Regions from separate parts of the Herbaspirillum sp. Her3 genome, predicted to be linked through region 1. Evidence: predicted binding sites of a transcription regulator. Region 1 holds the regulator's gene; each other region holds the start of a gene.
What was found. Region 1 encodes sigma-54, which starts transcription at its own class of promoters, with help from an activator protein. Its sites were predicted from a motif close to TGGCANGNAANCTGCTTT; they were not measured.
Positions count from the first base shown of each region.

Region 2: a site for sigma-54 is predicted at 1,485-1,502, ahead of nifH (nitrogenase iron protein). Genes of this name have one in related genera too.
Region 3: a site for sigma-54 is predicted at 3,664-3,681, ahead of nifB (nitrogenase cofactor biosynthesis protein NifB). Genes of this name have one in related genera too.
Region 4: a site for sigma-54 is predicted at 2,252-2,269, ahead of ACVC5H_RS25150 (TorF family putative porin). Genes of this name have one in related genera too.

Region 1 covers NZ_CM176328.1:1,109,273-1,117,019, forward strand. The annotation lists gene ACVC5H_RS05085 (UbiX family flavin prenyltransferase) at 1-115, opposite strand, end outside; gene grxD (Grx4 family monothiol glutaredoxin) at 140-451, opposite strand; gene hpf (ribosome hibernation-promoting factor, HPF/YfiA family) at 836-1,198, opposite strand; gene ACVC5H_RS05100 (RNA polymerase factor sigma-54) at 1,352-2,842, opposite strand; gene lptB (LPS export ABC transporter ATP-binding protein) at 2,911-3,654, opposite strand; gene lptA (lipopolysaccharide transport periplasmic protein LptA) at 3,657-4,283, opposite strand; gene lptC (LPS export ABC transporter periplasmic protein LptC) at 4,335-4,943, opposite strand; gene ACVC5H_RS05120 (KdsC family phosphatase) at 4,940-5,494, opposite strand; gene ACVC5H_RS05125 (KpsF/GutQ family sugar-phosphate isomerase) at 5,494-6,522, opposite strand; gene ACVC5H_RS05130 (monovalent cation:proton antiporter family protein) at 6,879-7,747, shown strand, end outside.
Region 2 covers NZ_CM176328.1:2,903,657-2,911,403, forward strand. The annotation lists gene ACVC5H_RS13200 (hypothetical protein) at 1-254, opposite strand, end outside; gene ACVC5H_RS13205 (group II truncated hemoglobin) at 264-668, opposite strand; gene ACVC5H_RS13210 (response regulator) at 721-1,152, opposite strand; gene nifH (nitrogenase iron protein) at 1,670-2,548, shown strand; gene nifD (nitrogenase molybdenum-iron protein alpha chain) at 2,716-4,170, shown strand; gene nifK (nitrogenase molybdenum-iron protein subunit beta) at 4,277-5,836, shown strand; gene nifE (nitrogenase iron-molybdenum cofactor biosynthesis protein NifE) at 5,926-7,305, shown strand; gene nifN (nitrogenase iron-molybdenum cofactor biosynthesis protein NifN) at 7,310-7,747, shown strand, end outside.
Region 3 covers NZ_CM176328.1:2,890,838-2,898,584, reverse strand. The annotation lists gene ACVC5H_RS13160 (DUF3024 domain-containing protein) at 1-63, opposite strand, end outside; gene ACVC5H_RS13155 (nitrogen fixation protein NifZ) at 60-308, opposite strand; gene ACVC5H_RS13150 (nitrogen fixation protein NifZ) at 305-622, opposite strand; gene ACVC5H_RS13145 (4Fe4S-binding leucine-rich repeat protein) at 655-1,398, opposite strand; gene ACVC5H_RS13140 (HesB/IscA family protein) at 1,403-1,777, opposite strand; gene ACVC5H_RS13135 (4Fe-4S binding protein) at 1,787-2,005, opposite strand; gene nifB (nitrogenase cofactor biosynthesis protein NifB) at 2,039-3,616, opposite strand; gene nifA (nif-specific transcriptional activator NifA) at 3,980-5,608, opposite strand; gene ACVC5H_RS13120 (globin family protein) at 6,186-6,722, shown strand; gene ACVC5H_RS13115 (LLM class flavin-dependent oxidoreductase) at 6,812-7,747, shown strand, end outside.
Region 4 covers NZ_CM176328.1:5,519,927-5,527,673, forward strand. The annotation lists gene ACVC5H_RS25140 (ammonium transporter) at 1-1,045, opposite strand, end outside; gene ACVC5H_RS25145 (P-II family nitrogen regulator) at 1,061-1,399, opposite strand; gene ACVC5H_RS25150 (TorF family putative porin) at 1,412-2,191, opposite strand; gene ACVC5H_RS25155 (accessory factor UbiK family protein) at 2,613-2,858, shown strand; gene ACVC5H_RS25160 (magnesium chelatase domain-containing protein) at 2,932-3,159, shown strand; gene ACVC5H_RS25165 (HAD family hydrolase) at 3,352-3,945, opposite strand; gene ACVC5H_RS25170 (helix-turn-helix transcriptional regulator) at 4,433-4,759, shown strand; gene ACVC5H_RS25175 (DUF2971 domain-containing protein) at 4,878-5,534, opposite strand; gene ACVC5H_RS25180 (hypothetical protein) at 6,461-7,210, opposite strand; gene ACVC5H_RS25185 (hypothetical protein) at 7,207-7,365, opposite strand.

The sequences.
Region 1 (7,747 bases):
CCACCTGGCCATGTTTGCGCAGGTGTTCCAGCAGCCGCACGCCATAAATGGCGCCGGTCGCGCCGGTGATGGCAACGATCAGGCGCTGGCGGGGCTGGCCGGAGGAAGTACTCACGAAGGAATGCAGATCAGGAAGGAATCAGCCCTTGATCAGGGTCTGCAGTTCGCCCGAAGCATACATCTCGCTCATGATGTCGGAGCCGCCAATGAATTCGCCCTTCACGTACAGCTGGGGAATGGTCGGCCAGTTCGAGTATTCCTTGATGCCCTGGCGCACGTCCGGGCTTTCCAGCACGTTGACGGTGACGATGTTCTCGGCGCCGCTGGCTTTGAGCAACTGGATGGCCTTGCCGGAAAAGCCGCATTGCGGGAATTGCGCAGTGCCCTTCATGAACAGCACCACAGGGTTTTGGGTCACGGTTTCTTTGATCCAGGATTGGACGTCGCTCATGGCTATGCCTTTAAAAATGGGATTGCCGACATTATAGGGAAAAGCGGGCAGCCGCGTTGAAAACGACTGCGCGCCGGCAGTCTGCGCAATGCGGCGGAAAATTGCATAAAGGAAATAATTTATATGATATGCAAGCGCTGAGATCTGATATGAGGATGCCAGCAGAAGCCTTCAAGCGGGGCAGCGGATCAGTGCTCGCTGCAGGGGGGCAGTGGCTGTGGAAAAGTTGCCTGCGATTATCTTTTATATCTTTTCCACAGGCGTCGCCGCTTGACAGCGCGACCAATGAAAAAGGGCGCTTGCGCGCCCCTTCCTCATGAGATTCGGCTGGCGTTCTCAGCAGCCCTGTGGGCTGCGAGGCAGCTTGCCGATGGTGTCCTTGGCTTATGCCGCTCCGGCCACCGCATCGGCCGGCGCTTCATCCGGCAGGCGCTTGGCCATGGAGTGATGTTCCTGCAACTTGTCCTTGTGCTTGATGACCTGGCGATCGAGCTTGTCGATCAGCGTGTCAATGGCAGCATAGAGGTCGTGCGCAATGCTTTCTGCATGTAGATCCTTCCCCTTGATGTGGACGTTGATTTCCGCTTTTTGGCGCTTTTCCTTTTCTGTGAGTTTATCTACGCTCAGGATCACGCTGACGTCGATCACGTTGTCGAAATGGCGCTTGATACGCGAGAGCTTGCTTTGCACGTATTCCCGGATGGCGGGGGTCAGTTCGAGGTGGTGTCCACTGATGGTCAGATTCATACAAGACTCCTATCGTGAAGTCACTGGAGGTTCGTTCAAGCTATCCTTGCTGCAGCTGTACCACGGGCACGGTCTTCGTGTCGGATGGCATGGGCATCAGCGAGATGCTTGCCGGAACACAGCAACGGTACTGCAGAAAAACTGAGGAAAAACTCAGAGGGACTTGCGGAGATTGACCGGCGGAATCTTCAACACTTCGCGGTATTTGGCGACTGTGCGTCGCGCGACCACCATGCCTTGTTCTGCCAGCATATCCGCAATCTTGCTATCGGATAATGGGGTCTGCGGGTTCTCGGCTCCTATCAACTGTTTGATCAGCGCCCGTATCGCGGTGGAGGAGGCTTCGCCTCCGGTTTCAGTCGCGACGTGGCTACCGAAGAAGTACTTCAACTCAAACATGCCGTGCGGCGTGAGCATGTATTTTTGAGTTGTCACGCGAGAGATGGTGCTCTCGTGTAGACCCAGTGTATCAGCAATTTCACGCAGCACAAGGGGTCGCATGGCCACTGCCCCATGTGAAAAGAAGTTTCTTTGACGCTCCACAATAGCCTGTGCGACTCGCAAAATCGTGTCGAAACGCTGCCGCATATTCTTGATGAGCCACTTGGCTTCCTGCAGCTGCGACGACAGCGATCCCTCCCCCTTGGCCTGCTTCAGCGCACTGGCATACATCGCATTGACACGCAGCTTGGGCATGACCTCATGGTTGAGCATGACCTGCCAGCCGTTCTTTGTTTGTTTGACAATCACGTCCGGCACCACATAGTCCGAGGCATCGCGCGCGAAATCGGCGCCCGGATGCGGACGGCACTGGCGGATCACGGCCTGGGCTTCGCGCAGGTCTTCGTCATCGCAATCGAGGGCTTTCTTGATCTTGTTGAAGTCGCGCTGGGCGAACAGCGGCAGGTAATCTTCCACGATGCGCAGCGCCAGCTTGCGCGTGACGAAGGGGATCTTGGGCAGGCGCCGGATCTGCAGGGCCAGGCATTCACCGGCACTGCGCGCACCGACGCCGGCCGGGTCCAGGCTCTGCAGCAGCTTCAGGGAAATCGACAGCTCTTCCATGTCGATGCCCAGTTCTTCGGGCAGGCGCGCGAGGATGTCTTCCAGGGGCTCTTCGAGATAGCCGCTCTCGTCGAGCGCATCGGTGAGCAGCTCCAGCAGGGCGCGGTCGCGCTGGGTGCGTGCGGTCACGCGGATCTGTTCCAGCAGGTGCTCGCGCAGGGTCAGTTCATGGGCTTCGAGTTGCGGGCGGGCGTCGTCGTCGTCGGGCGACTTGCCGCTGCGGGCCACGTCGTCGAAGCTCCAGTCGGCGTCACCGGTGACGCCGTTGTCGGGATTGTTGTCCTGGTAGTCAAAACTGGAATCGCCATCGGCGGCGGCCGGCGCCGGTTCGGCGCTGCCTTCGCCCGAGGTATCCGCCACGCCGCTGGAGGGAGAGCTGGAGACGGCGCCATCGGCCAGCAGGCGCACCGAATTGTCGAGCGCATCGTCGAGGCGCTCCAGCAAGGGATTGTCCGAGAGGATCTGTTCCAGTTCCTGGTGCAGTTCCAGCGTCGACAGCTGCAACAGTCTGATCGACTGCTGCAGTTGCGGCGTCAATGCGAGGTGCTGCGAGGTACGTAACTGGAGAGACTGTTTCATCTGTCTTTCTGGAAGCGGCGTGGTCCGCTGGTTGCACTGCCTGTCGTTGCGTCAGTAGGTTGACCTGCTTACATGCGGAAGTGTTCGCCCAGATACACGCGGCGCACCGATTCGTTGGCGATGATCTCTTCCGGACTGCCGCTGGCCAGCACCGTGCCCTGGTTGATGATGTAGGCGCGGTCGCAGATGCCCAGCGTCTCGCGCACGTTGTGGTCGGTGATGAGCACGCCGATGCCGCGTTCCTTCAGGAAGCGCACGATGCGCTGAATCTCGATCACGGCAATCGGGTCGATACCGGCAAAGGGTTCATCGAGCAGCACGAAGCGCGGATCGGTGGCCAGTGCGCGGGCGATTTCCACGCGGCGGCGCTCACCGCCGGAGAGCGACAAGGCCTGGCTCTCGCGCAGCTTCTCGATCTGCAGTTCATGCAGCAGGTTGTTGAGGCGGCCCTCGACTTCATCGCGCGAGAGCGGCTTGCCTTCTTCACGGCGCAGTTCCAGCACCGCGCGGATATTGTCTTCCACCGTCAGCTTGCGGAACACCGAGGCTTCCTGCGGCAGATAGGACAAGCCCATGGTGGCACGCTTGTGGATGGGCATGCGTGAAATGGCGGTGTCGTCCAGCGCGATCTCGCCGCCATCGGAAGGCACCAGGCCCACGATCATGTAGAACGAGGTGGTCTTGCCGGCACCATTGGGGCCGAGCAGTCCGACCACTTCACCGCTGCGCACTTCCATCGAGACGTCGCGCACCACCTGGCGCGCGCCATAACTTTTCTTCAGGCCGCGAACGACCAGCGAGCTGGCGGTCATCGTTACTGGTCCTTTCCGGTCTGGCGACGCGGTGCAGGCTGCGCCGGCGTGGTCTTGGCGGCCGGCTGGGCCGGCACGGCGCTGCCATCCGGCGGCGGATTCTTGGGCTGGATCACGGCCGTGATGCGGCCTGCGCCGGGCTTGCTCTCGCCGCTGGCGGTGTTGTTGACCGAATAGAACTCGGCGCGGCTGTCATAGGAAATGAACTCGCCGTTGACTTCATCGGTGATGCGGTCGCCATCCATGCGCTGGATGTGGGCGCGCTGGAACAGCTTGGAGACTTCGGTCTGCTCCGAATACTCGATGCGCTCGGCCTGTCCTTCGATCCACAGGTTGGGACCGCCATCGCGCTTCTGGCGGAAGTTGGCCAGCGCACCGGGCGCGGCGTACAACACGGCGTTTTCATAACCGTACTGATCGGTCGTCAATACCACCCGGCCGGCCTTGATGATGAGAGTGCCGCGGGTCATGACCACGTTGCCGGTGAAGGTCTTCACCTGGCGCACGTCGTCATAGACCATCTGGTCTGCCTCGATGTTGGTGGGCTTGGTGGAGTCCGCCTTCTCGGCGTTGGCCACGCCGCACACGGCAGCCAGCATCAGCATCGGCAGTAAGAGTGAGCGTTTCATTGGTTTCCTGTCTGGTCGGTTCTTGGCGTTCTTGTGTCGGATTCAACCGGCTTAGCGTTTCTTGGGGGTGGGCTCGTAATAGCCGCGTACGTTGCCGAACAGCTGCACCACCTGGGTTGCGTTGTTGGCCAGCATGCCCACGCCGTTCAGGCGCGTGGTGCCCATGGTCATGGCTACCGGCTTGTCGGTCTTGACGATTTCATCGTCGGGCAACAGCAGCAGGTATTCCGAGACCAGGTGCATTTCCTCGCGGCCCTTGTACGGGGAGCGGATGGCATTGGCGTTGCCGTACATGTGAATCTGGGTCTGGTCATCGGTCACGCGCGCGGTGTCCGAATAGAGTTCCATGGGCGCCTGGTTCTGGTCCAGGTTGTGCACTACCGGCTTGGTGATCTCGAAGGAGTCGTCGCTGGGGAAGTGCACCATCTTGATCCCGGAGACGTCATAGCGCGGCAGGCCGGTGGGGCCCATCTTCACGTAGCTGAAGTTGTCCAGATAATAGTCGGGTTTGCCGCGCGGGCGCTGCGCCGGCTGCTGGTCGCCGGCCGCACGCATGGCTTGCATCACCCAGAAGCTACCCAGCGCCGCGCCGATCAGGATCACCAGGATCACGGCCAGGCGGATGCGCTCGGCATTGCGCTCGCCGCTGCGCCCGCTCATGCCAGGTACGGCGCCAGCGCCGCCTCGTAGTTGTCTTGTGCCGCCAGCACCAGGTCGCAGATTTCACGCACGGCACCATGGCCGCCGCTGGCCTGGGTCACGTAATCGCAGCGCGCCTTCACCTCGCGATGGCCATTGGCCACACAGGCTTTGAAGCCCACGCGGGTCAACACCGGCAGGTCGATGATGTCGTCACCCAGATAGCCGCAGGCTTGGGGCGTGAGCTGCACCTGCTGCAGCAATTGTTCGAAGGCCTGGCGCTTGTCGTGCACGCCCTGGAACACATGGGCGATGCCCAGGTCGCGGGCGCGGCGCACCACATAGGGTGACTGGCGCGCGGTGATGATGGCCGCGGCCGTGCCGTATTGCTGCATCATCTTGATGCCGTGGCCGTCCAGGGCATTGAAGCGCTTGAAGACTTCCCCGTCGTCGCCGTAGAACAGGCCACCGTCGGTGAGTACGCCATCCACGTCAAAGATCATCAGGCGCACCGCAGCTGCCTTGGCGAGCGCGGCAGCGGGAAGGGTGCTGGCGAAAGCTGGCGCGTTCATCAGATCACCTTGGCGCGGGTGAGGTCGTGGATGTGCAGCGCACCCGTGAGCACGCCGGCCGCATCGGTGACCAGCAACTGGTTGATGCGGAACTGTTCCATCAACTGCACGGCATCAACCGCCAGCTGGTCCTGGTCAACGGTCTGCGGATTGGCATGCATGACCTCGGCAATGCTGAACCCGGCGAAGTCCTGGCCACGCTCCAGCAGGCGGCGCAGGTCGCCATCGGTGAATACGCCGATGGGACGGAACTGCTCATCCACCACGGCGGTCATGGCCATGCCCTTGCGGGTGATTTCCATCAGCGCGGCCGATAGCGACACATCCGGACGCACGGCAGGAATGGCCTCGCCACTGCGCATGACGTCGCGCACGTGGGTCAGCAGGCGGCGGCCCAGGGCGCCACCGGGATGGGAGCGCGCAAAATCTTCCTCGACGAAACCGCGTGCATCCAGCAGCGACACCGCCAGGGCATCGCCCATGGCCAGCGTGGCCGTGGTGCTGGCCGTCGGGGCCAGGTTGAGGGTACAGGCTTCCTTGGCCACGCCGACGTTGAGGTGGACGGCAGCCAGCCTGGCCAGTGAAGAGTTGTCATTGCCGGTCATGGCGATGATGACCGTGCCCATGCGCTTGATGATGGGAACGATGGCCAGCAGCTCGGCCGTTTCGCCCGAATTGGAGATGGCGATGAAGACGTCGCGCGCCGTCACCATGCCCAGGTCGCCGTGCGCGGCTTCGGCCGGATGCATGAACAGCGCCGGCGTGCCGGTGGAGGCCAGGGTGGCGGCGATCTTGCGGCCGATGTGGCCGGACTTGCCGATCCCCGAGACCACCGCGCGCCCATCGCATTGCAGCAAAGCCTGCACGGCCTGGGCCAGCGGCTCTGCGCTGTCGTCGCTGAGACGCTCTTTCAGCGCCAGGATGGCATCGGCTTCGATCTGCAGGGTCTGGCGTGCCAGTGCGATGGCACGGCGGGCAGCCCCGGCCGAAAAAGATGCAGACGTAGTTTTGTCATCGGTTACACTCATAACCGAAGTATAAACGAATTAGCAAAGCAAAAAACTTGCCAGATGTAAGGGAATGCTGCTGGAATTGATGTGAAGTGCAGCTTTGCGTCGCGCCGCAGCACCGCGTCCACAGGGGGATTCCGGCTCGGGCCGGGTGCCAGGGCGGCATGGCGGCAGACCTGGAACGGTCTTTGCCGGGTGTGAACAACTCTGCTGTTGTTGTGCCGCACATGTGAATTCTAAGGCAATCCCTGCCAAGATGGGGTCCCCCCCTTACCCGCCGGCTGGTTTGACTGCTCCGTGCTGGTGCGTTATCAAAACGTTCATATCCAAATCAGCCGCGTTTCCGTGGCCTTTGACGAGAAACCCGACAAGCGATGTTTTCCGGACTGGAACTGACCCTTTTCCTTCTGGCTGCGGCGGTACTGGGCGTGGTCGCCTTCCGCATGATGCAGTTGCCGCCCATGCTGGGCTATCTGGTGGTGGGCATCATCATCGGCCCGCACGGCCTGGCCTTTGCCGAGGACAACGAGACCACCCATGCCCTGGCCGAGTTCGGCGTGGTGTTCCTGATGTTTTCGATCGGGCTGGAGTTTTCGCTCTCCAAGCTTTCGGCCATGCGCCACATCGTCTTCGGACTGGGCGTGGCGCAGGTGGCCACGACCATTGCCGCCACCATGCTGCTGGCCTGGGGCGCGGCCATGGTGCTGCCGCAATTCATCAACGTGAGCTGGCAGGCGGCCTTCGCGCTGGGCGGCGCACTCACCATGTCTTCCACGGCCATCGTCTCCAAGCTGCTCACCGAACGGCTGGAGCTGGAAACCGAACACGGCCGCCGCATCCTCGGCGTGCTGCTGTTCCAGGACCTGGCCCTGGTGCCCTTGCTGATCGTGGTGCCGGCGCTGGCCAACAATTCCGGCAACATCATGGTCACGCTGGGCTGGGCCGTGGGCAAGGCACTGGTGGTGCTGGCGCTGTTGCTGTTCTTCGGCAGCAAGCTCATGCGTGGCTGGTTCCGCATCGTGGTCAAGCGCCGCTCGCAGGAATTGTTCATGCTCAACCTGCTGCTCATCACCCTGGGCGCGGCGTGGATCACCGAGAAGGCCGGCCTGTCGCTGGCCCTGGGCGCCTTCATCGCCGGCATGCTGATCTCCGAGACCGAGTTCAAGCATCAGGTGGAAGAAGACATCAAGTCTTTCCGCGACGTCCTGCTGGGCCTGTTCTTCATCACCATCGGCATGCTGCT
Region 2 (7,747 bases), 1.8 Mb from region 1:
ATGTGTTCCAGCGAAGGCGCCATGCCGGCCAGGAAGGGAATGGTGGCCGCGCCCACGTCGGCCACCGTCATCACCTGGTCGAACTTGATTTCCGGCGGCCGTTTTTCGTCGGCCAGGCTGGCCTGGTACTTGAGCGCGATTTCGCCACGGAAGGCGACGCGTCCATTGCGTTTGGTCGGACCCTTGAAGACCGGGCTTAGCAGACGGCCGTCATTGTCCAGATCGGCCAGGGGGGTATTTGCGAGAGTGCTCATGAAGTTTCCTTATTGGTTGCACAGAAAATCGGCAGTCTTGAAAAATGCGGCACCCAGTTGCTGCCGCAACACCTCGTCGGGTACCAGTTCTTGTAGCGCCTGGTTCATGCAGGCCATCCAGGCATCGCGTGCGGCGGCATCGATGGCAAAGCCCGCGTGTGCGTGACGCAGGCGCGGATGGCCGAACGCCTCGGCGTACAGGGGCGGACCGCCCAGCCAACCGGAAAGGAACATGAACAGGCGCTGCCTGGCCGGCCCCAGGTCGGCCGGATGCATGGCGCGTACCACGGCTGCCTGGGGCAGCTGGTCCATCAGGGCGTAGAAACGGTCGACCAGTTGCCGCACGACCGGCTCGCCGCCGATCTGCTGGTAATGGGGATTGGCCAGGGGCGCAGAGGTCGATGCGCCCGGCATCGGGGCTGCCCGATGCGGCAGCTTCAATGGGATACGGGTCGCGCACATGGCCCTACACCACCGTCACCGCGATGCCCAGGCCCAGGGGCGTGCGTCGGCCCAGCTGGGCATCGACCTTGCGGCGCACGGACTCCAGCGTGAGCGGGCGCAGCAGCGTCGAGTTGGCACCTTGCGCCAGGGCTTGCCGGACATGGCTGTCATCGGCGCTGTCGCAGACGACCACGATCTTCAGGGCCGGCTGTTGCTGGCGCAACTGGAGCACCACCTCCATGCCCTCCTTGGCCAGATTGCCCTGGCCCAGCAAGAGCAGATCGGGCGGCCAGTCGCGGCCCTTGCGCAAGGCACTCTCGACATCGGCCAGCAGATGCGCCTCGCACTCGTCGGCCAGCATGAACTGCAGCGCCAATCCGCTGACTTCATCACAGTCGACGATGAAGACCCGCTTGTTGTCGACCGCGCGCTGGCTGTCTACACCGATTTGCATGGTTTGCTCCTTGCGTGAATGGATCGCTGACGGGGCCGCCTGAGGCAGCCTTCATTGCCCTGCCATTCATCCCGATAGCAAACATCGTTCCCGTTATCGGCCAGCCGCTTTTCCTTGTCTTCAGCAGGGCGCGACAAGGCCTGTGGATGCGGGCCAGCGGGCTGCTGGCGTGGTTGGCTACACGGTTCTGTTGAGGGCGCGGGCTTGTATCGTTCCCTACAGACTGAGTGCCGTTTGTGCGGTTTCCAACACCAGGAAGAAGTGGATTGGCAGGTTGCGGGAAATGCTGTTTTAACCAATCAAATCAATGACTTGAGATCATTTTTTGATGGTGGCACGGCATTTGCAGATAGGGCTGTGCACCGACGATGACTTGCCGAATGCGTGACTTGAGACGAAGACCAATAAAAGTTTCGAAGCGGCGCCCCAACGGCTGCAAGTGTGATGACAAAACTGCTTTGAACGACATCTTAATTTCTTACACCAGAGCTACACCGCTTATTTCTAGGAGAATCAAATGGCCTCACTCAGACAAATCGCCTTCTATGGCAAAGGCGGCATCGGCAAGTCCACCACCTCGCAAAATACCCTGGCCGCGCTGGCCCAGATGGGGCAGCGCATCCTCATCGTCGGCTGCGATCCCAAGGCCGACTCGACCCGCCTGATCCTGCACGCCAAGGCCCAGGACACCATCCTGTCGTTGGCCGCCGATGCCGGTTCGGTGGAGGATCTGGAGCTGGAAGACGTCATGAAGATCGGCTACCAGAACATCCGTTGCGTCGAATCCGGCGGCCCGGAACCGGGCGTGGGCTGCGCCGGCCGGGGTGTGATCACCTCGATCAACTTCCTCGAAGAAGAGGGCGCCTACGATGACACCGACTACGTGTCCTACGACGTGCTGGGCGACGTCGTGTGCGGCGGCTTCGCCATGCCGATCCGCGAAAACAAGGCGCAGGAAATCTACATCGTGATGTCCGGCGAGATGATGGCCATGTACGCCGCCAACAACATCTCCAAGGGCATTCTGAAGTACGCCAACTCCGGTGGCGTGCGCCTGGGCGGGCTGATCTGCAACGAGCGCAAGACCGACAAGGAACTGGAACTGGCCACCGCCCTGGCGGCCAAGCTCAACAGCAAGCTGATCCACTTCGTACCGCGCGACAACATCGTGCAACACGCCGAGCTGCGCCGCATGACCGTGCTGGAGTACGCGCCCGATTCCAAGCAGGCTGGCGAATACCGCACCCTGGCCAACAAGATCCACGAAAACGCCGGCAACGGCACCATCCCCACCCCGATCACCATGGACGAGCTGGAAGACCTGTTGATGCAGCATGGCCTGATGCCTGTCGTTGATGAATCGATGGTGGGCAAGACGGCCGAAGTAGCGGCCTGAGCATCGTCATCTGCCTGCTGTTGATGCTGCAAGGTCCCGGTCGCTCGCGCCTCTGTTGTCTGAAGCGAAGGCGGCCGGGACCGCAAGAAAAAGGGTAGCGCAGGTTTGTTGACCGGATTGGCATACGACCGGGTATGTCCCCCGCGACTAATTTTATCGGAGGGCCCATGAGCCTCACAGTTGAAGAAACCACGGCACGCAATACGGAATTGATCAATGAGGTCCTCAAGGCCTATCCGGACAAGACCGCCAAGCGTCGCGCCAAGCACCTGACCACCCAGGAAGAGGGCAAGTCGGATTGCAACGTCAAATCCAACATCAAGTCGATCCCCGGCGTGATGACCATTCGCGGCTGCGCCTATGCCGGTTCCAAGGGTGTGGTCTGGGGACCGATCAAGGACATGATCCACATCAGCCACGGTCCGGTCGGCTGCGGCCAGTACTCCTGGGGCTCGCGCCGCAACTATTACATCGGCAAGACCGGCATCGACAGTTTCGTGACCATGCAGTTCACGTCCGATTTCCAGGAAAAGGACATCGTCTTCGGCGGCGACAAGAAGCTGGAAAAGATCGTCGACGAGATCCAGGAGCTGTTCCCGCTCAACAAGGGTATTTCGGTGCAATCCGAATGCCCGATCGGTCTCATCGGTGACGACATCGAAGCGGTCTCCAAGAAGAAGTCCAAGCAATACGACGGCCATACCATCGTGCCGGTGCGCTGCGAAGGCTTCCGTGGCGTGTCGCAGTCGCTGGGGCACCACGTGGCCAACGACGCCATCAAGGAATGGGTGCTCGACAAGATGGACCCGGACAAGAACCAGTTCGTGGCGACCCCGTATGACGTAGCCATCATCGGCGACTACAACATCGGCGGCGATGCCTGGTCCTCGCGCATCCTGCTGGAAGAGATCGGCCTGCGCGTCATCGCCCAGTGGTCCGGCGACGGCACCCTCGCCGAAATGGAAAACACGCCCAAGGCCAAACTCAACGTGCTGCACTGCTATCGCTCGATGAACTACATCTCGCGCCACATGGAAGAGAAATTCGGCATTCCCTGGGTCGAGTACAACTTCTTTGGCCCCAGCCAGATCGAGGCATCGCTGCGCCAGATCGCCAGCCACTTCGACGACAAGATCAAGGAAGGCGCCGAGCGCGTCATCGCCAAGTACAAGGCCCTCACCGATGCCGTGATCGCCAAGTACCGCCCGCGCCTGGAAGGCAAGACCGTGATGCTGTTCGTCGGTGGCCTGCGTCCGCGCCACGTGATCGATGCCTATGGCGACCTGGGCATGAAGGTGGTCGGTACCGGATATGAATTCGGCCACAACGACGACTACCAGCGCACTACCCACTACGTGGAGGACGGCACGCTGATCTACGACGACGTGACCAGCTATGAATTCGAGAAGTTCGTCGAGAAGATCGAGCCCGATCTGGTCGGCTCCGGGATCAAGGAGAAATACGTCTTCCAGAAGATGGGCGTGCCGTTCCGCCAGATGCACTCCTGGGATTACTCGGGCCCGTATCACGGCTACGACGGCTTTGCCATCTTCGCCCGCGACATGGACATGGCCATCAACAGCCCGGTGTGGGGCATGGCCAAGGCACCGTGGAAGGCCTGAGCTGAATCGATTCGGGGATGGATGGACGCAGGACCGTGCTCAACGCCTCTCGTCCATCCGACCCGAGCCTGGATCATTTGATCAGTTGAATTGAAGGGGTATCATCATGCCGCAAAACGCCGATAGCGTTCTGGACCACGAGAATCTGTTCCGCCAGCCGGAATACCGCGAACTGCTCGCCCGCAAGAAAGAAGAGTTCGAGTTCGCCGTTCCGCTGGACAAGGTGCAGGACGTGGCCGAATGGACCAAGACCAAGGAATACCAGCAAAAGAACTTCGCCCGCGAAGCACTGACCATCAATCCGGCCAAGGCCTGCCAGCCGCTGGGTGCGGTGTATGCCGCCGTGGGCTTCCAGAACACGCTACCCTTCGTGCACGGATCGCAGGGCTGCGTGGCGTATTACCGCTCGCACTTTTCGCGTCACTTCAAGGAACCGACGTCCTGCGTATCGTCGTCGATGACCGAAGACGCCGCCGTCTTCGGTGGCCTCAACAACATGATCGACGGCCTGGCCAATGCGCTGAGCCTGTACAAGCCGGAGATGATCGCCGTCTCCACCACCTGCATGGCCGAGGTGATCGGTGACGACCTCGACTCCTTCATCAAGAACGCCAAGGACAAGGGCAGCGTGCCGGCGGAATACGACGTACCCTTCGCTCATACCCCGGCCTTCGTCGGCAGCCACGTGACTGGCTACGACAATGCCCTGAAAGGCATCCTGACCCACTTCTGGGATGGCAAGGCCGGCACCGTGCCGGCACTGGAAAGAAAACCCAACGAGCGCATCAATTTCATCGGCGGTTTCGACGGCTTCGTGGTCGGCAACCTGCCGGAGGTCAAGCGCATCTTCAAGCTCATGGGCGTGGACGGCACCATCGTGTGCGATCCCTCGGAGGTCTGGAACACCCCGACCGATGGCCAGTTCCGCATGTACAGCGGCGGCACCACCAAGCAGGAAGTGATCGAGGCGCTCGACGCCAAGGCCACCGTGGTGTTCCAGGAGTTCAGCACGCTCAAGACCGCCAAGTACATCGCCGAGAAGGGCCAGGAAGTGGTCACCCTCAACCATCCGATGGGCGTGGCCGGCACCGACCAGTTCCTGATGGAACTGTCGCGCCTGAGCGGCCAGCCCATCCCGGCTGAACTGGAGCTGGAGCGCGGCCGCCTGGTCGATGCCATCGCCGATTCGCAGGCGCACTTGCATGGCAAGAAGTTTGCCTTGTACGGCGACCCCGACATGATGATCGGCATGACCCAGTTCCTGCTGGAGCTGGGCTGCGAGCCGACCCACATTCTCTCCACCAACGGTGACGCCGAATGGGCGGCCAAGGTGCAGGCGCTGCTGGATGCTTCTCCCTTCGGCAAGGACTGCAAGGTCTATCCCAAGCGTGACTTGTGGCACCTGCGATCCCTGCTGTTCACGGAGCCGGTGGACTTCCTGATCGGCAATACCTACGGCAAGTACCTGGAGCGCGACTGCGGCGTGCCGCTGATCCGCCTGGTGTTCCCCGTCTTCGACCGCCATCACTATCATCGCTTCCCCATCTGGGGTTATGCCGGTGCGATGCGCGTGCTGGTGATGATCCTCGACGAATACTTCGAAGCCCTGGATGCCAATACGGTGGTGGCCGGCGAGACCGACTATTCCTACGACATCATCCGCTGAGCGCGACGGACGTCCCGCCAGGCAGAAGGATGGCCTGGCGGAATGCGTAGTACCCCCGGCACCAACCCAGGCAAGCACGGAGAGCGATCATGACGGCCTTGAAGCTGAAGATCCAGGAAGTCTTCGAAGAACCGGCCTGCGAGAAGAACCAGGCCAAAACAGAGAAGCAACGCAAGGCAGGCTGCAGCAAGCAGCTGGCACCGGGAGCGGCCGCCGGTGGCTGCGCCTTTGATGGTGCCAAGATCGCCTTGCAGCCCATCGTGGACGTGGCCCACCTGGTGCATGGCCCCATTGCCTGCGAAGGCAATTCCTGGGATAACCGCCATGCGGCTTCGTCCGGTATGCAGACCTATCGCACCGGTTTCACCACCGACATCAGTGAGATCGACGTCATCTACGGTGGTGAAAAGCGGCTCTACAAGGCGGTCAAGGAAATCATCGAAAAATATGATCCGCCGGCGGTGTTCGTCTACCAGACCTGTGTCACTGCGCTGACGGGCGACGACATCGAGGCCGTCTGCAAGGCCGCCAGCGCCAAGTTCGGCAAGCCGGTGATTCCGGTCAATTCGCCCGGCTTTGCCGGGGTCAAGAACCTGGGCAACAAGCTGGCCGGCGAAGCCTTGCTCGATTACGTGATCGGGACGGTCGAACCCGAATTCACCACGCCCTACGACATCAACATCATCGGCGAATACAACCTGTCCGGCGAGTTGTGGCAGATCACGCCCTTGCTCGATGCCATGGGCGTGCGGGTGCTTTCCTGCATCAGTGGCGATGGCCGCTATCGCGAGATTGCCTCTTCGCACCGGGCCCGGGCATCGATGATGGTGTGTTCCAAGGCCATGATCAACGTGGCGCGCAAGATGGAAGAACGCTACGGGATTCCCTTCTTTGAAGGGTCGTTCTATGGCATCGGCGACGTCTCCGATTCGTTGCGCCAGATCGCGCGCCTGCTGGTGCAGCAGGGTGCTCCGGCCGAGTTGACCGACCGCACCGAAGCCTTGATCGCGGTGGAAGAGGCGCGCGCCTGGAGTCGTCTGGCGCATTACAAGAAGCGCCTGGCGGGCAAGCGTGTTCTGTTGATTACCGGCGGGGTGAAGTCCTGGTCCGTGGTAGCGGCCTTGCAGGAGGTTGGCATCGAAATCGTCGGCACCAGCGTGAAGAAATCGACGCGCGAGGACAAGGAGCGCATCAAGGAAATCATGGGTGATGAAGCCCACATGATCGATGACATGACGCCGCGCGAGATGTATGCCATGTTGAAAGAGGCGCGTGCCGACATCATGCTCTCGGGCGGGCGTTCGCAATTCATCGCGCTCAAGGCCAAGATGCCCTGGCTGGACATCAACCAGGAGCGCCATCATGCCTATGCCGGCTATGAGGGCATGATCACGCTGGTCTCGGAAATCGACCGCGCCCTGTACAACCCGGTGTGGGAGCAGGTGCGCGCACCGGCACCCTGGGAGTAAGCAGATGGCCATCGTCGAGACTTCCTCCAAGGCCGCGGCCGTCAACCCGCTCAAGATGAGCCAGCCGCTGGGTGCGGCCTATGCCTTCCTGGGCATGAACCGCTGCATGCCGGTCATGCATGGTTCTCAGGGCTGTACTTCGTTCGGGCTGGTATTGCTGGTGCGCCATTTCCGCGAAGCGATTCCCTTGCAGACCACCGCCATGAATGAGGTATCGAGCATCCTGGGCGGGATGGACAACATCGAAAAGGCGGTCTTGAACATCCGCCTGCGCGCCAAGCCGGACCTGATCGCCATCTGTTCCACCGGGCTGACCGAAACCAAGGGCGATGACGTCAATGCCTATCTCAAGCTGATCCGCCAGAAGCATCCCGACCTCGCCGATACCGCGCTGGCCTATGTCTCCACGCCTGACTACACGGGCGCCTTCCAGGATGGCTGG
Region 3 (7,747 bases), 1.8 Mb from region 1:
CTGCCAGCTGCGGATGCCGCCTGCAGTGGGCATGCCGTTGGCCTGGGCGATGATCTGGTTCATGCCGGCTCCAGCAGGACGATTTCTTCTTCCAGACAGCCCACTACGCGGTTGCCGGGAAATTCCACCAGATACACCGGGATGGTGGACTCCTCATGCATGCCCACCTGCACCACTTCGCCCGGCGTTCCCTGTGCCACCAGCAAGGCCTCGGCCTCGCAGTCCGGGTAGGAGCCATCGTTGAACAGGTCGATACTGGCTTGCACCCGCTGCCCCCAGGCATATCTGGCCACGCGTGGTTCGATCATGTTGCCGCTCCTTGGATTCCGGCCGCCTGCCCGGACGTGACGGGCGGGTCGAGCGATTGCAGCTCGCGCCCTTTCATGCCGACCCGGTAACCGTGCTCGACGAATTCGATGCCGTAGATGTAGAACTGCTGCAGGAAGGTGCCGATACTGGTCACATAGCCGATGTCGCCCTTCTTGACCAGGATGTCGCCGATCTCCCGGCCTGCGAAGGTGCCGTCGTTGCGGATGGTCTTGGTACTCCTGACCTTCTCGCCATAGCTGAATTGCGGCGGCCCGTCCAGTTCGACCCGGCCATCATCACGGTTGATCTTCATGGTCCCAGCTCCTGTTGCTCTGTCATCGTGGTTCACGCCAATCCGCTGCGCTGGCGCGCCAGCGTGCGAACGGCTTCGTCTTCATCGTCCGACAGCAAACCAAGATGCGCCGTATCGATACGCTCAGCCACGCTGTAGCGCACGCGCCAGTCCGGGTCCTGGCACAAGGCCACCAGTTGCCCCGGTGCCAGGCGCTGCGCCACCACCGTGCGCACCGCAGCGTCTTCATCCCTGGCCATCGCGCTCAATAACGCCGATCCCACTCGCGCTGCCACGACGCGGCGCACCTCGCGGTCTCCATCGTGCAGCATGCGCACCAGCCATTGCGGTTCGATACGCTGCGCCACAATCAGGCGCACGCCATAATCGCCGTCGCCCATCATCTGGTGCAGCTGCTCGACGTGCAGCCGCCGCGCCACCTGGATACGGACCTCGCGATCCGGATCTTGCCGCAACATCAGCAGCTGGCGTTGCGGCAGGCGCTGCGCCACACTCCAGCGCACCGTCGCATCCGGGTCATCGATCATGCGCGGCAGGTAAAACACTTCCACGTGCTTGGCCGCTACCGCCCTCACCTCGAAATAGGGATGCGTGAGGAATTCCTTGGCCAGGGCCGGATTCCACGCAAAGAAACGGTCGATGCGCCGTGCATAACGGTCATGCACGCAGGCCTTGGCCAGTTCACACCGCGTGGAGGGGCGGCCCATCTGCGCGCAGTCGGCGCACGACAATGCCTGTCCCTGCCAGTCGGTCGCCGCGAAGGGCTCCGTATCCAATTGCTCAAGCCTTGCGCCGGATGCTGGAGATCGACACTGCAGCCGTGGCCGGCGGCGCCGAGCCATGCGTCCCGCAGCTGGCAGCCGGCGCATTCGGGTTGCGGAAGGTCAGCCCGGATTCGCTAAGGGTATCGGCAAAATCGATGGTCACGCCCTCCAGCAACAGGCGACTTTCGGCAGGCAGGAAGACGGCCAGGCCGTTGCAGTCGAGGCTGACGTCGCCTGGCGTGGGCTGCGCCTCGACCGAGAATTCCGAACTCAGCCCGGAACAACCGCCTGCACTCACCTGCAGACGGAAGCCGGACTGGGCCGAACCGCCATTGAAGCGCACCATGCGGCGCATGAATTTTTCGGCGGCGGGGGTGATGGTGATGTTCATCGGCCCTCCCTATGCCTGGTAACGCGGCTGGGCATTGTCGATGACGCAGGTGCCATCGACCGGGCATACGGCCACGCATTGCGGTTCATCGAAATGTCCCATGCATTCGGTACATTTCTTGGGATCGATCACGAAGATCCCGTTCTTTTCGCGAATTGCCACGTTCGGGCATTCGGGCTCGCAGGCGGAACACCCAGTGCATTGCGAGGCAACGATCTTGTAGGCCATGCTTTTTCTCCTTGCGTGAAACTGATTGGCTGCTTACGCCGCGGCGGACGTGGACTGCACGGAGGTATAAGCCCCCTGCCGGATATCGGCGTCGCCCCGTGGCCGATGCTCGATCTGTCCGCTGCGCACGCGCTCCAGGTAATCCATGAAGTAGGCGATGACGGATTGCTCGATGAATTCATGGGCATACCGGTCCACCGGTTCAATGCCCACCTTTTGCAGATCATCCTTGGGACAGCCGCCGATCTTGGCCACCAGCACCGCATGGCAGTCGTTGATGGCACGGATGACGGTCTCCAGTGCATCCTCCTCGCCATAGCCGCCCTGGCAGTACTGGTCCACGCGCCGGTGTCCGACGAACTTGCTGCCGGCGCTGCTGACTTCATAGATCTGGAATTCGCTGACGTGTCCGAAGTGTTCGTTGACGCGTCCCTGCCCCTTGGTCGCCACCGCCACCAGCAAGGACAGGCCGCTCTGGTCTGCCATCTGGGCCAGTTCCTGCTGCTCGGCGACCTTGGCGGCCGACTTGGCCTGGCGCTCCTGTTCCACCAGTTCCTGGTAGGCCTTGCGGGTGGCGCCGTCATAGGCCACTTCCATGGCCTCGATCTTCTCGGTGGTGAATTCGGCGCTGCGATCTTCACCCAGCAGCCCCACCGCATCGGCGCGGCACTGGCGGCAGTGGCGCATCATGTTCATCTCGCCTTCACAGGCATCCTGCAAGGCCTTGAGCTCCTGGGCACTGGGGCCGCGCTGGCCGTTCAGGCCAAACACGGTGCCGTGCTCAGGTGCCGAAATGAGCGGCATGATGTTGTGCAGGAAGGCCCCGCGTGACTTGACCGCGCGATTGACTTCCACCAGATGCTGGTCATTGATGCCCGGGATCATCACCGAGTTGACCTTGCAGAGGATGCCGCGCGCAGTGAGCATCTCCAGTCCCAGCATCTGCCGTTCGTGCAAGATGCGGGCCGCGTCGATACCGGTCCAGCGCTTGTTCTGGTAATAGATCCAGGGATAGATGTGCTGCCCGATCTCGGGATCGACCATGTTGATGGTGATGGTGACGTGATCGACGTTGAAGGCGGCGATGGTGTCGATGTGGTCAGGCAAGGCCAGGCCATTGGTCGACAGGCACAGCTTGATATCGGGCGCGGTCTGCGAGATCAGCTCGAAGGTCTTGAAGGTCTTGGCCGGATTGGCCAGCGGGTCGCCAGGGCCGGCAATGCCCAGCACCGTCATCTGGGGAATGGTCGATGCCACCGCAAAGACCTTCTTGGCCGCCTGCTCGGGCGTGAGCTTTTCGCTGACCACGCCGGGACGCGACTCGTTGGCGCAATCGTATTTCCGGTTGCAGTAGTTGCACTGGATGTTGCAGGCTGGTGCCACCGCCACGTGCATACGCGCATAGTGGTGATGGGCCTCTTCGCTGTAGCACGGATGGTTCTTGACCTTCTCCCAAACCTCCGGTGCCATGTCTGCGGGACCATCGGATGAACCGCAACTGGCCTTGCCGCCTTCACTGCTGGTGCCACAGCCTTTGTGTTCGGCTACCTTGTCCAGCAAGGTGCCTAGCGATTTGATGTCCTGGATACCGACGTACTGTGTGGGCTGCATGGATAGTCCCTTTCAGGAAAGTGATGCCTGGGCCTTCTCCTGAGGACATAGCCAAAACCGTGCCAGAGAAAATAATCAATCAATTCAAAGACATAGCGAAAAATCGTGTGACACGGCGATGTGAGGATAGCGACAATCGACGAGACATTGTGGGCGGCGCTTGTCATGAATACGACAATGCATCACAGGCCGGGATGCGGCTGATGCAATGGAGATGGGACAAGGAGAATACGTGGATGCGCCAGCCGGGGAGTCCATCAGAAGAGCCGGCTGGCGCGACGCCGAAGATGCCCGCATCCGGGGCGGGAACGGCAGGGAGAAAAAACTTTTGCTCTGGCCCTACGTCACGCGCACAGACAAGTTTCAGAACTTCTTGACCTCGATATTGAATTTCTGCAGCGCATAGCCCATCTGGCGCGGCGAGATGTTGAGCGCGCGGGCGGCCTTGGCCTGCACCCAGCCACATTGCTCCATGGCCCAGATCAGGCGTTCGCGCTCGGAGGTCGGGGGGGCGGCGGACAGCGGCTTGTCCTTGGTCATTCCACCCGGCAAAGATGGCGCCGTATGCGTGGGGATACGCTCCAGCGGTACGACCACGACCGGTTGCTCCTGGCCGGGTTCATGCAAGACCTTGGTCAGGCATTTGTTCTGCTGGCAGGAGAAATGCACCTCGGTGATCAGGTCGCCGCGCATCATGGTGGCGGTGCGCTCGACACAATTTTCCAGTTCCCGCACATTGCCCGGCCAGTAGCAATTCATCATGACCTTCATGGCCTGCGGTGACATGGCCACCATCGCACGCTGGTTTTCGACGCGGAATTTTTCCAGGAAGTGTTCCACCAGGTAGGGAATATCCTCGCGCCGTTCGCGCAACGGCGGAATGAAGATGCTGACCACATTGATGCGGTAATACAGGTCGGCCCGGAACTCGCCCTTGGCCACGGCTTTCTCCAGGTCGCGGTTGGTGGCGGTGACCAGGCGCACGTCCACCTTGATCGAGCGCGACCCGCCGACCCGTTCGAATTCGCGCTCCTGCAATACCCGCAGCAGCTTGGCCTGGAAGGCCGGCGAAATTTCGCCGATCTCGTCGAGGAACAGAGTGCCCCCATGGGCGAGTTCGAAACGCCCCTTGCGTTCGCCCTGGGCCCCGGTGAAGGCGCCCTTCTCATGGCCGAACAATTCGGATTCCAGCAAGGTCTCCGACAAGGCCGCACAGTTGACCTTGATGAAGGGCCCATCCTTGCGCGGACTGAGGTAATGGATGGCGCGCGCGATGACTTCCTTGCCGGTGCCGCTCTCGCCGCGCAACAGCATGGTCGAGCGTGAGGGGGCGGACTGGTGTACCTGGGCGAACACTTCCTGCATCGCCTTGGAAATGCCGATCACGTTATCGAGCTTGTACTTGCCCTGGAGCTGGCGGGACAACTGGCGTTTTTCTTCCTGCAGTTGCTGGCGCTCGGCGGCCACGTTGCGATACAGCCGCACGGTTTGTCCGATCAGGTTGGCCACCATGGTCAGCAGACGCACCTCATGATCGACACTGCGCGAGGGCGACAGCCCTTCCCGGAACACGCACAGCACGCCCAGTATTTCGCGCGCGGCCTTGATCGGCACGCCGACGAAGGAAACGACCCCGCCATCTTGCGATTCGCGCGGGCTGGTGCGGGCCAGGAACAAGGGCTCCTGGGCGAGATCGCGCACTACGATGGGGGTTTCCGTCTGGAAGATCTTGCCGGTGATGCCTTCGCCGACCCGGTAGCGGCCACTCTGGAATTCTTCGTAGCTCAAGCCGATGGCGCTGACCAGTTGCAGCTCGCCGGTATCCTGCATCAGGCTCAGCAAGACCCGTCGCGTTTCCAGGTGGGCAGAGAGGACGTTGAGGACTTCGCGCAAGGTCTTTGACAGATCCAGCGACGAACCCAATATTTTGCTGATCTCGTAGATCGTGACGAGTTCCAAATTCACACTGCGGTCGTCAAGAATAGTGGCCATCGGACTCTCCATAGGTGAATGCTGGAACCCAATGCGCTGCCTGAGAGCGCTCAAACCGACTGCGGACTCTGCCGTGAAATTGAGATCCAGAAAAATCGACAGACAAAGCGCCGTGTAATTACTCAATAGTTACCTTGCCAAGCAAGCAAACTTCATGCCCAAACGAGTGAACGAATCAAGTTTGCCGAGCATGCCGCACAAGGGCTGTGTCACCTTCATGACGGATTGGCGGGTTGACGACAATCGTGTCGTCTTTGTCGGTTTTGCGACAAGTACCGGCACCGGATCAGTATCTGCACATCTCCACTATCCCGTTGATTTAAAAGGGAATTCCAGAATGGCACGGTTTTGGCTATCGATGCAGGTCATGCCCATCGCCGGTCGACATGAAGGACGGAGCAGAGCAAGCCGGCAATCCCGCCAGCGTTATGTAGCGAGCTATACAAACCTCAATCATTCACCATCGCCGAACATGAATCTGCCGTCGATCTCCGAGTCTGGTGCACCAAGCGCGTGCTGGGCGCCCTGCTCTCAGGCATGCTATCTGACCTTGAACTGGCCGGCCGCTGGCGCGGCCATGCCACGTGGTCCGCAGCAGGCGATCTGCGAGCCGCCAGCGTTGCCGCAACCAGCGCACCGGCTGCTGGCACTGTGCGATGAATCCGGCTTGCGCAGACTGGTGCTGCATCACATGCGGCGCCTGCGCCATTCCCCTTTGTTCGCACGCTCGCACAACTGCTTTGATTGCGTTACCTCGCGGATCGCCGACTTCGTGGTGGAGTCATGCGGCGGTCCGCTCTACTACAGCCAGCGCCATGCCCATCTGCAAGCGGGTGCCGGCCTGCCGTTGCTATTGGATGAAGCGGGCCGCGAACTGTGGCTGGTACAGCTTTGGCATACCTTTGACGATATCGGCTTTCCGCCCGCACTGCGTGCCGACTTCTGGGCCTGGGCCGAACCCTTGTCGATTCACCTGCTGGTGCGACATGCCCGCATCGAACCGCCACGGCGCTACCCTTATGACGTGGTGCGCAGCTGGTTCCACTCGCCGGCCACCGATATGCTGCCGCCGATACCCGGGCCGATCCGCCCCTCGGGAAGGTCCGAACCATGAACTGCTCCAGCAGACATGGCATACCCTGCAGCGGCTCCTTGATGCGGCCGGCCTGAGCGATGCCCAACTCTTTTTCCTGCGAACCCGCCATGCCAGACTGCCAGCAACGCTACGGCGTCTTCCTCAACGTCGAAAATCCCCACGGCAATGCGCGCGATGCCCTGTTGCAAACCGTCGATCATGCCATCGTGGCAGAGGCCCTGGGCTATCACGATGTCTGGGTCGCCGAGCACCATTACAGCAGCTTCGCCATCGGTAGCGCCTTGATGGTGCTGCTGGCGCAGATCGCCGCACGTACTTCGCGCATCCGCCTGGGTACGGGCGCGTCGTTGCTGGCACTCAATGACCCCTTGCGGGTCGCCGAGGACGTGGCCACGCTGGACCTGCTCAGCAACGGCCGGATGGAATTCGGCGTGGCACGCGGCGGGCCGTTTCCAGAGCAATATCGTCACGCCGGCTTGAGCAGTGCCGATCTGGCGCGTGCGCGCATGATGGAGGCGCTGGACGTGATCCTGCGTGCATGGCAAGGCGCGCCATTCAGTATCGAGGGACGTTTTTTTCACTACGACAGAGTGCAGTTGCAACCGCAGCCGCTGCAACGGCCCATCCCGGTGTGGCTGGCCAGCATGAGCGAGGATTCGCTTGATCTGGCCGCGTGCCATGGTTATGGACTGATGGCCACGCCCTCTGCCGACCTCGGGCAGGTGGTCACGCGCGTGGCTGCACAGCGCGCGCAGCGCGGCCCCTTCCCGTTTGCCATCGCCCGTTTTTTCCATTGCGAACCGGAGGCGCACAAGGCGCTGGCGCATGGTCTGGCGGGCGTGCGCGCGTATCCGCGCATGATGCAAGTGCAATTCGCGCCCGGCGGCACCCCGCCCATGTTCCAGGCCGATGCCACCGATCAGGTCATCCTGGCCAACGCCATCATCGGCGACCCGGCGCAATGCGTGGCGCGCATTGAACAGCTGCAAGAACAACTGGGGCCGCATCGCTTGCTGCTCAAGCCCGCCAACCATGATCCGCAG
Region 4 (7,747 bases), 1.1 Mb from region 1:
TCCATTCGCCGAAGCTCCAGGACAGCACGGCGGCAGCAGTTGCCAGGATGGTGTTGACGAAGGCCAGGGCAGCGCTGCCGTTGGCTTCCAGGGCCGAACCGGCGTTGAAGCCGAACCAGCCGAACCACAGCAGCGAGGCACCGACCATGGTCAGGGTCAGGCTATGGGGCTTGAAGGCTTCCTTGCCGAAACCGATACGCTTGCCGATCACGTAGGAACCGACCAGGCCAGCGATAGCGGCGTTGATGTGCACCACGGTGCCGCCAGCGAAGTCCAGCGCGCCCTTCTGGAACAGCCAGCCCGAGATGGCGGTCGCTTTTTCAGCGGCAGCAGCGTCGGTGAAGGCATCCGGACCCGGCCAGAACCAGACCATGTGGGCCATCGGCAGGTAGGAGAAGGTGAACCACAGGATCGAGAACAGGATCACGGCCGAGAACTTCACGCGTTCGGCGAAGGAACCGATGATCAGCGCCACGGTGATGGCGGCGAACGCACCCTGGAAGGCCACGAAGGACAGTTCCGGAATCACCACGCCCTTGCTGAAGGTGCCGGTGTTGGAGTCCCCCGTCAAGCCGTGCAGGAACAGGCGCTCGAAGCCACCGAAGAAGGCATTGCCCTCGGTGAACGCGATGCTGTAGCCGTAGACGAACCACAGGATGTAGATCAGCGAGAAGATCATGAAGCACTGCATCAGCACCGACAGCATGTTCTTGCTGCGCACCAGGCCGCCGTAGAACAGGCCCAGGCCCGGCAGGGTCATCAGGATGACGAAGGCGGTCGAGATCAGCATCCAGGCAGTGTCGCCCTTGTTGGGGACCGGTGCCGGTGCGGCAGCGGCAGCCGCCGGAGCGGCCGGCGCTGCTGCAGCAGGAGCGGCCGCATCGGCCTTGGGCGCTGCCGGAGCAGCAGCGGCCGGGGCAGCGGCGGCAGCCGCTGCAGCTTCAGGCTTGGGCGCGTCCTGCGCCTGGGCCGGAGCGGTAAAACCTACCGCCAACAACAGCGCGCCAATGGCGAGCGCGCCGGAAAACATTTTCTTCATGCTCATTAGAATTCCCCTTTTTTACAGAGCGTCTTTGCCGGTTTCGCCGGTACGGATACGGATCACATCCAGCAGATCCTGGACGAAGATCTTGCCGTCACCGATCTTGCCGGTGCGTGCGGCGGTTTCGATGGCTTCCAGGGCGCGCTCGACGATGGCGTCGTCCACCGCGGCCTCGATCTTGGTCTTGGGCAGGAAATCGACCACATACTCGGCGCCCCGGTACAGCTCGGTATGGCCTTTCTGACGACCGAAGCCCTTGACTTCGGTCACGGTGATGCCTTGCACCCCGATCGCGGAGAGGGCTTCACGCACCTCATCCAGCTTGAACGGTTTGATGATCGCAGTGATCAGTTTCATACGAACCTCTTGTTAGAAAGTTTTGCTGATGGAGAACACAACGCCGCCCTTGCCGACGTTCTTGAAACCATCCGACGCCGGGGTGGTGGAGACACCATCCTTCAGGTCGGTACCGACATAGGCCAGGCCCAGGGTGATGCCGGCTGCCTCGTCAAAGGTCTTGGACAGACCGATCTTCCAGTCGGTGTAGCTCAGCTGCGAGTTGCCGCGCACTTCCTGGCGACCCAGGTGCAGACCCAGCACCACACCGTAGAAGGTATCGATATTGGCACCCAGGTCGAAGTACTGGCTGTACTTGCTGTTGACGTTGCCGAACAGGTTGGTCAGCGCCTGGGAATACTTGAAGTAAGCCGGACCATAGCCGACCTGGCCATACAGTTCGAAGGTGTTGGCGTTCTTCACGCCGCTGTTGGCCAGGGTGTTGCCGGGGTAGTAGTAGTACAGGCCGCCGACGTCATAGGTGAAGCCGCCGCCGATGTCGCCGCGCTTGCCGCCGTAGATGTCCCACTCGACGTTACCCTTGGTGTCGGTACCGGTGAGGGCGCCGGCGTCCTTGATCCACTTGATGGTGCTCAGCCAGGTGCCGGCATAGAGACCGGTCGGGTTGTGCGTGTAGTCAGCGCCAACCTGCAGGGCCGGGTCGAAGCGGGTCTGGGTCAGGCCGCGGTAGCGGTAGTCGCTCACCACGGCAGCGTTGAAGCTCAGTTCATTGTCCGGCTTGGCGTCCTCTGCGCGGGCCACGGTAGAAACGAAGGATGCGGCGATGGCTGTTGCAAGAATCAGTTTCTTCATGACTTTCCCTCTAGTTTATGTTTGAACAATAAAGTCTTTTTTTGTCTTTGCCCCAACCCTTTAGCAGGAGCCGTGCCATGTCTTATCGGCAAGGCAGAGTTCTGTTTTCGCGGGAATCCAGAGATTTGCAACGATTTTTTTCGAGAACAGCTTCAAAATAGTGCACGAAACACCGAAATGCACGTGATTGGTGCGATATTGATTGTTTTTTGTCAATCCTGCATCGAACGCGGCAAACACATTTTGGTGCGCGGGCGGCGGGCCAGGCCGGGATCACCAAGACGGCGCATTTTCTGCAGGAAAATTCAGCTTCAATCCGGCACCTGTGTACAAAATTGCTGTCAGAACAGGGCATCGCGGTTTGAGGATGGGCGGGAAACCGCTAAACTTGCAGCACAGCTATCTGCCAAGGAGATCCGACATGGACAAGCCCCCATTTTTTGAAGACCTGCAATCCAAGATCAACAAGGCGATCGAGAACTCTCCGGCCAAGGACATCGAGAAGAACGTCAAGGCCATGCTGAGTCAGGGTTTTGCCAAGCTGGACCTGGTCACGCGCGAGGAATTCGACGTCCAGGCCCAAGTTCTGGCCAAGACCCGTGCCCGCCTGGAGGCGCTGGAAGCGCGTGTTGCCGAGCTTGAGGCTCAGCAAAAACAGACTCCATGATCCTGGCCACGACTCTTTTCTCTTTCCCTCCCCCTTCCCTACTCTGTTCTGACAAGCTGCCAGGCGCATTGCGATGAGCCTGGCGGTCTTGCGCAGCCGCGCCCTGGCCGGCATGAGCGCCCCACCGGTGACGGTCGAGGTGCATCTGGCCAATGGCTTGCCGGCCTTTACCATCGTCGGGCTGCCCGAAGCCGAGGTGAAGGAAGCCCGTGACCGCGTGCGGGCGGCCTTGCAGAATGCCCGTTTCGAGTTCCCGGCACGGCGCATCAAATGTAGTCAAGTGTTTTTATTCGCTAAATGAGCAGAGTAGTCCGACTGCCAGGCTGACATAAGAGTTCGCGTAGCCTCCCCCAACAAAGATATATGACTTTTGAATAAGGTCACTGCGGTGGACTTTTTTCATTCTGGCTATAAAACGAGAGCCTCGGCGAGAAAATCAACATAATCGCCATTAGAAGCTAGAGTCGGTCGCCCTTTTTTGGAAGAGGAATATCTATCGGCTGAGCCACCACTGTGCAAAGTGGAATAACGAATAATGTCGGGAATCAATAAGGGCTAGATCAGCACCTTGGTTGGGGCTTCCATCAGTACCACGGGTGATTAGTGCAGCATGCGTCTGGAGAGGTATCTGACGCATGTATGGCAGGTAATCGTCGACGAAGGCGATCGGCATCAACTCCTGTAGTACATTCGCTTTTGGGCTGATTGGCCCATCTTTTCCATCGGTGCAATAAACGTGCTGTATTGGGAAACCTATATCTAGTAAATTCTGTTCCCGTGCTGACAAAAACCGATTGTCCAAAGCACTGACGCAAACCAACTCATATCCCGCACGTTGTAGATCAAGACAGGCTTCCAGCGCACCCTCATGCGGAGGTATAGATCTCCAAAATAACTCATCGAACTGAGCTCTAAAGTGTAGATACTTTGCCCCGGACAGCCGTTCGACTTTCCAGTAATCCATGGGCCAATAGGCATTGGCGTTTCGGATTTCAGGCAACTCTCCGAATGCACGCGCCCAGGCAAAACCATAAGCGGCGTGATAATTCAGCAACACGCCATCTGCATCAATTGCTATCAATTTCACGTTTTGAGTTTCTCGGTAATGTAGAACGCGTTTCTCACTATTGAGCTAGATTGGCTCTCTCATCCCTATCGTTGGTTCTTGGATTTTGAGGAGCGCCAGCGGAATCGAAAACGTGATGTGCCAAGTCGCTTGACCATGTATCTACGAGCAGCTTCGCCCAGCTAGCAAACTGTTCTATCGACTCTGCGCCATTTAGAGGAAGGCCTCTATTATTGCTATTCCCTGCGACGCGGCGCCATTCGACCGATAGGCTGCCATCCACCTTCATCGAAATTTTCTTAATTTTCTTTGAGGTGCCGCCCCTCCCAATGTATGTGGAAAACGGGCGAATATCACAAACGTTCATTTTGAAGGGTTCTCTAGCGACTCGATTTTGAATTTGGTGGATCGACATCCACGAAGAACTCCGTGCGACGGGCACTGAAAGCAACGCGGATACTAAGGAAGTCTTAGTACATCGTCAATAGCATCCTAAGACACTCTTAGGATGACCCAAAGGAAAGATACTTCACTAGTTTTCTCGCTGCGACTGAAAAGCGCGAGGTTGGCGGCCGGCCTTAGCCAGTTCGCCCTGGGAGTAGCGGCGGGTATAGACGAAGCTTCAGCAAGCCCTAGAATTAATCAGTATGAACGGGGAATTCACCAACCGGATCACGGGACAGCGCTCCGTATAGCGGACGCAATGGATATCCCCGTGAGCTACCTATTCGAACCCAACGACAAACTCGCGGAAGTGATTCGCTTATCAGGCAAACTGACTGACGCTGATCTAGCGAAGTTGGTGGGCTATCTGCATAGCGCTATCGGCAAGTAACGAACTCGTTGGTAGGCGCGCAAGATGCGCCAAAACCTCCAAAAAATTCCTAAATATGCGCGCGAATTCACAACTATGCGCATAGCCAGATGTGGTGTCACGACGACATCCTGCGGCATCACGCTTGCACATCTCCATCGACAAGTTGGATCCGGCGCGGTGATTTATAAAGCACAGAACGCGATACCTTCCCCTTAAATTTCAACTTCTTTTCAAAGTAGTATGTGAACGCGTCTATCAGCTCCTTGGGTGCCCGCGGATCGAGAAGAATATTGTCGATAAGCTCGTGGGGATCGACAGATATATTGATCCCAGCTTGTATCTGATCCCGCTTCAAATCAGGACAGTAAATTGTTGCACGCCACTCCGCCTCATGATTGAACGCCTCTCGTTTCATGTAGAGAAATTTTGCTGCCGTATCTAAGCTGAATTTCTTTTTCAGAGAACTAGTGATGTCCTGAACGCGCATTTCCAAATCTCGATTACGCAAATATTCAACAGGGCTTCCTCTCCATCGATAGCCCTGGTCCTTGCAAGCAGCGACAATCGCCTTCGACAATTTCGCCTTGGTAGTCGCAATTCTGACCCCCATGTGATTTGGCGAGTAAATCCGCCACATTGCGTCGGAAACCCCAAGCTGGCACCAGCATTGAGCGAACAAAGCGTGGCTGCTCTGATGATCAATTCGCTGTTCGTAAGGGTCATCCCAGACACTGGGGTGGGCAAAGTAAAGATTTTTCCTTTCAAAGATTTGGACAACACGAGTGAAGTCCAAGATCCGATAGAGTCTTCCAGAACCTGATGACACCGTAACCATTTCATTTCCCCGAGCGTGTTGCATTTGATCTCTTCAAATTTTACGTATTTCCGCTAGTAATGTGCCTTCTCACCTAACCTGAGGTCTTGATGATGAGGTATATCGTGACTGTTGTCTGAACCAGGGATTTCTTCACGGACGACATTCGGCATTTCAAGGACACTTGGAGGTGACAGAGGAGAGTGTCAGAAAATGGTGTGCAGCGGGGTGCGTTGAACTACTTCGCGTACACAGCCTGGCGGTTCGGTGCGAAATGCAGATTTTGGCCGGCGCACAAGAGTAGATCAAGACTTTGCACGTGATCGCGGATCAAACCTACAAGCATGGATTCATCTGTTGAACAGCGCAATCTTCGTTGCGCCAGGTCCCAGTTTCTCGTACGTCTGATAGAAGATCTCCCCCAGCTTGGCGGAGTCAAGAAATCCACGCACATGGAGAAATTCGGCATCGATCTAGCGAACTTTGCCGGCTAGATGTGAAAAAGCCCCGACAGAGTCAGGGCTTTTTGTAGGTGAGGGCTAATGCCGTTCGCTGCCAAGCCTGCCATTAGTGAGCATGTACTGCCAAAAAATGCGGACGAGACTGCGGGGATAACTGCTGAGATGGTGTGTGTGTCCATGTTAGATCCTTCCATAAAGTTGAGAATTGCGTTGAAGATGAGCCCGTAGTGATCCCAAGGGATAGCTAAGGCAAAGCAAGTCAGAAACAACATGGCAGGTATCAGCAGCGACGGATTCGAACCGCCAGCACCTCTCCCTTGAGGGAAGACTGTACTAAAACATAATTGAAATATTAACACACAATTGCCGTTTTGCCAACAACTATACTCCAACCACCTGCCCAGGTGCCGTCAGGCAATTTGTCGTCAGTATGGCCAATCACATTCAGGAAGCGCTCAATCCCATGACAATGTAGCGATTATGGGTCCGATCGCCTTTTCGTACCTCCACCTCCTGGTCTGTCGCCATGCGGCAGAGCTGCGCACCTATTAACAAAAGGACGGCCGTGGAGATTTCTTCGCGTCTCAGCCCCGTGTATTCAGCGATCGTGTCGTAGCTCATGCGCGTCGCATTGAGGTGACTGTTCCTGAAGGTCAAAAGGAGCATATAGAGCTTCAAGGCATGCAGGGTCGTCGGCCTTTTTATTTGATCCACGAACGGGCCAAATCGATGCATGAAGCTGAAGCTGTTCAACAGATGCTGCTGAGGCAACTCGCACCATTGCCCACCTTCGTCGATCCCAAGTAGATGATAAATGCTGCGGTTTCCGTACCGTTCGGAGCTAATGGCACCGACCGTATGCAGCAGCTTCAGGCCTTCGCATACCAATTTCCGAGATAGCGGGGCGACCGCCTGAATTTCCTCGTAGGTCGCCTGAACCAGGTCAGTCTTTCTTAAACCGTCTTTGCGCTGTGCTTTGTTCGAAATGATCGACAAAGCAAACAACACTAGCAAGGCAGCACTCGCATGACTTTTATGCGCTCGCCACTTCAACATCGTCAGGCCTTCCTCCACGGGAAGGTAAGCATGAGCGCCTCTCTCCGGCTCGGTCGTTGGGATCGGCACCTGCTCAATTCGCGTAGGCTTTCTTCGTGCCCAGGCTGAAGGTAGTTTTGCGTAGGCAGGACGACTCATTTCTTCCCCCCCAATTTATCCAATGCAACAAGCAGGACATACATGGCCATGCCGACAATCCCCAACGCAGCAAGCGCGATGAGAGCTATCAGGATCGAGGGATCTTTGACGTTAGTAACTGCGCTCAGCGCACCGGTTATTAGTTTCTCGCTCATGGCAGAAGCCTTTCGAAGTGACATGCTTCGAATAATATCTAGCTAGTGCACCTGTTTCTAGAAAGAGTTCCAGTCGACATCCGGCAATATTTAAAATTTTATCTTTTTGATTCAATTGGTTATACGATTTTTTATTAGTGTTTCTTTGGTACTTCTTAGTTCACCAAACCGCATAAGACCGTCAGCTATTTCCAGCATAATGGGGCTCGTCGGCTCTCAATCCCCAAATCTTAGTTCACCAAAATTCGCAATTAAGCTTCTACAAAGCACTGAGGTCAAAAATAATTAACAAAGAACAAACATTCCCATATCTCCAAGTCGACGGTTAAGAGCTAGAACCTTCATCGACAGACGTCTCGATGCCACATGTTGCATGCGATTG